DNA from 2 places in the Photorhabdus kleinii genome. Region 1 is predicted to be linked to the other one. Evidence: predicted binding sites of a transcription regulator. Region 1 holds the regulator's gene; the other holds the start of a gene.
The links. The regulator Fur, encoded in region 1, represses iron uptake genes when iron is present. The targets are predictions, from matches to a motif close to ATAATAATGAGAACNACTATCAA.
Positions count from the first base shown of each region.

Region 2: the regulator Fur is predicted to act here: its motif matches at 1,473-1,495, upstream of bfd (bacterioferritin-associated ferredoxin).

Region 1 covers NZ_JAJAFY010000016.1:11,879-14,089, reverse strand. Annotated here, with positions in the region: gene LG003_RS10080 (beta-N-acetylhexosaminidase) at 1-1,062, shown strand, start outside; gene fur (ferric iron uptake transcriptional regulator) at 1,139-1,585, opposite strand; gene fldA (flavodoxin FldA) at 1,952-2,211, opposite strand, start outside.
Region 2 covers NZ_JAJAFY010000057.1:23,108-25,318, forward strand. Annotated here, with positions in the region: gene rplC (50S ribosomal protein L3) at 1-22, opposite strand, end outside; gene rpsJ (30S ribosomal protein S10) at 55-366, opposite strand; gene bfr (bacterioferritin) at 669-1,145, opposite strand; gene bfd (bacterioferritin-associated ferredoxin) at 1,222-1,416, opposite strand; partial or broken gene LG003_RS19890 (EF-Tu C-terminal domain-related protein) at 2,171-2,211, opposite strand, start outside.

The sequences.
Region 1 (2,211 bases):
TTCGGGGGAGATGAAGCGAAGAATATCCGTTTGGGAGACGGATTCCAGGATAAAAATGGTCCTATCGTACCGGGTAAGGGCATTATTGATAAAAATGCGGAAGATAAACCGTGGGCTAAATCTCAGATTTGTCAGAAGTTGATAGAACAGGGTGTTGTGAAAGACATTGATTATCTTGCCAGCGACTTCGCAATTGAAGTGAGCAAAATTGTGAATGCTAATGGCATTGAAAGGATGCAGGCGTGGCAGGATGGTTTTAAACATGTTGGCAGCGCTAAAGATTTTGCCACCAAACGCGTTGGGGTGAATTTCTGGGACGCTCTCTACGATGGCGGCTTTGATTCAGTCAATGATTGGGCAAATAAGGGCTATGAAGTGGTGATATCTAGCCCAGATTATATTTATCTGGATATGCCATATGAAGTTCATCCACAGGAGCGTGGCTATTATTGGGCGGCTCGTTTTAACGATGAAGCTAAGATCTTTAGTTTTGCACCCAATAACATACCTCAAAATGCTGAAACTTCCATTGACCGTGATGGTAATGCATTCCGTGCGAAAAGTGATAAACCGTGGCCGGGCGCTTATGGGCTTTCAGGTCAAGGATGGAGTGAAACGGTTCGGACTGATGAACAGATGGAATATATGATTTATCCGCGCTTGTTACCGCTGGCAGAACGGGCATGGCACCGGGCCGGTTGGGAGCTGGATTATGTTCCGGGCCAGGTATATAAGCGTGGAGAAACGTATAAAGTCGATATAGATGCGCTTAATCGCGACTGGACTCGATTCGCTAACCTGATAGGGCAACGTGAACTTAGTAAACTGGATAAAGCAGGTATTGCTTATCGTCTGCCGGTTCCGGGGGCTAAGGTAAAACGGGGTATCTTGCGGGCTAATGTTGCTCTGCCTGGATTGGTAATCCAGTATTCGACTGATGGCGGTCGTAACTGGGAAGTTTATAACAACCATAAACGCCCAAGAGTGAGGGGTGATGTGTTGATCCGTTCTGTCAGCCCGGATGGTAAACGTTATAGTCGAATTGATAACGTAAAGGCATGATAATGTTGTAGTAAGAGGGGAACCCTGATGGGTTCCCCTCTCTAGGTAGATAAAAAATTAGCGGTTCAGGCGTGAATTATTTCTCATCATGTGCACTACTATCTTCGCGGCAATTACCGGCAGAGCAGTGACCATATAAATAAAGACTGTGGTTTGAAAGCTTAATCCCATAACGCTCAGCAATGTTCTTCTGGCGTCTTTCGATATATTTGTCACTGAATTCAATGACTTTACCACAGTCCAGGCAGATTAAATGGTCGTGGTGTTGTTGTTGAGTGAGTTCAAAAACCGATTTGCCACCCTCAAAGTTATGACGGGTGACAATACCGGCATCATCAAACTGATTCAACACGCGGTAGACAGTAGCAAGTCCAATCTCTTCACCGTTATCAATCAGTTTTTTGTAGAGATCTTCCGCACTGACATGGTGGTATTCAGGCTCCTGTAACACTTCCAATATTTTCAGACGAGGAAGTGTAACTTTAAGTCCAGCATCTTTTAATGCCTTATTGTTGTCGGTCATGCGGATTCAGTCCTGTTACTCAGTAAAGTGAACTTAGTGATACTTCAAAAAGTACCAGTTAGTTATCAGATTATGATTATAGGCATGGCTAATGAAAATGAAAACCACGTTAACCTTAACTTTCATTATACATTTTGCCAGAATAATCGTTTATAAAACGCAGGAATAACCTTACTATTTATCATACTTAGGCTGTTTTTTGCCATTCTTCGTAGTGAAAAGCGGATTTAAGCAGTGTTCTGACAAAAGTAATAGCCTTTGAATGCGATCCCACAGGTGCGAGTGAAGCGAGTCACTTCTCACCTACCGTGGGTTCACTATTGATAAGAAATGGCCTGCACCAATTACGCTTACTGGGATAGGCCGCTATCCTGCAAGAATTTCTGACAAACTCAGCTCTTCGTAGATCTGTTTAGTCCAGGCATTAACACGCTCTTCTGTTAATTCTGGTTGGCGGTCTTCATCAATAGCAAGCCCAATAAAATGGCTATCATCAGCCAGACCTTTTGATTCTTCGAAGTGATAGCCCTCGGTTGACCAATGACCAACAATAATGGCGCCGCGGGGTTCAATAATGTCACGGATAGTTCCCATAGCATCGCAGAAATATTCCGCGTAATCTTCTT
Region 2 (2,211 bases), on a different contig from region 1:
TTTTACCGACTAAACCAATCATTGTTTCAACCTCTTAATCGTTCAATGACCTGATTAACCCAGGCTGATCTGCACGTCTACACCGGCAGCCAGATCCAGACGCATCAGAGCATCAACGGTTTTCTCGGTTGGCTCAACGATGTCAACCAGACGCTTATGAGTGCGAATTTCGTACTGATCACGCGCATCTTTATTAACATGCGGAGAAATTAGAACGGTAAAACGCTCTTTATGAGTCGGCAGCGGGATCGGACCACGAACCTGCGCACCAGTACGCTTAGCGGTCTCGACAATTTCCGCAGTTGATTGATCGATCAGACGATGATCAAATGCTTTCAGGCGAATACGGATTCTTTGGTTCTGCATGAGACCAGAGCTCCAACTATTTTATAAACGTAAATAATTACTACTCGAGCCCATTTCGATTGATGGGAGAGTGTAATCGTTCAATATATAACCCCCATATCGGGGGTATTTTAAATGGGCAGTAAAAAACACTGCGCATTTACTGGCTAACAAACCAGACTTACACGTAAGTAAGACCGCATATTATACACAAATCAATTAACAAAGCAAGATACAGATGAAGATTTGTCCGGAGTAAAATTAAAGGGGCATGAAACAAAATGCCCTAACTTAACAGATAGGGCATTTTTCCGTAACTATAACTATTCTCCTTCAAGGATCTGTGCTTGAGTGTAATTTTGAATCCCCATACGTTCAATTAATTCAAATTGAGTTTCCAGCCAATCAATATGCTTTTCTTCTTCATCTAGAATATCGATCATTAAATCACGGCTAACATAGTCATGAATCGAATCAGCATAAGCAATCGCTTCTTTCAAATCTTTAGCTCCTTGCAATTCGAGCTGCAAGTCAGATTTGAGCATTTCTTCGATATCTTCTCCGATGTTAAGTTTTCCTAGATCCTGCAAATTAGGAATCCCTTCAAGAAAAAGGATACGTTCAATGTACCTATCGGCGTGCTTCATTTCATCGATAGATTCATGATATTCCTTATCATTAAGTCGAGTAAGACCCCAGTTTTTGAACATCCGGGCGTGCAGAAAATACTGATTAATTGCAACAAGCTCATTTCCAAGAAGTTTGTTCAAATGAACAATCATTTTTTTATCACCTTTCATAGCTTACCCCTCCGCTTCCAGTACTTAAAGTGTAGTACCTATTCAACAGAGTAGTAGTAAACTTACTTCTTTTTTATCAAGCAACGTTACCTATCTTGGGTAGCTGTGCAATCTCCTCATTAATTAGCTCTCTAGCTTGGCGTATGCATTTGCCACAATCACGGCCTACAGGCACAATACGTTTTAGTTCTTTAATAGAGTGAATATGATGTTGACGCACCGCATTACGTATTGTTTTGTCACTCACCGCATTACATAGGCAGACATACATAAATAACACTCTCTGGTACACATTATAGCGCATATTAAATAATAATGAGTCTCATTTCAATAATCATTCGCATTTTAATTTTCTGATTCAGGTTCTTCCAAATATTCTTTTAGCCTTGTCAAATAGAGGTAGTTCTCTCATTTCTATAATACTTTGGCTAGGAAGGCTTTTATCTCTATCAGGAACTTTCTTAAACTTATTCCATCCTAAGACTATCTCCTACATCAGCAATTTGTTCCAGAACTGATAGCTAGACAGAACAACCCACTTAAGATATTACGGGATATAGAATTCACATACTTAGTTGTACGAAAACGAACATGCTATGCCGTAATCTTTTCAGGGGTATCCCCTCTTTCTGTTAGAACATACCAACAGAGGCAGAACAAGCATGGGTTAGATATTACTACCTGTATGTAAAAGAAAATATGACTTATCTAAGTCTGAAGACAAATACTTATTTGGAAAAATCATGAGTTATCACTAACGTATTCTATAGATGAATGATGTATATATACTCTAAGAATATCCTGATAAAACAGCTAAATGACGCTTCCAGGAACAAACGATCAAAATCAAAAATTTAAAACACGAAGAGACAACCCAACGGGGTGGTTCATACAGAGAATTTAAGGAAGGATGATATAAATTAAAATACTCACTAACAGACACCTAATGTAGCACACCAGGCGTCTGTTCTAAAACAAGACAGAATGCAAACCTATTCTAGAGTTGGGTACTTAATTATTAGCTATTAAGCGATAACTTTAGCAACAACACCAGCACCTACTGTAC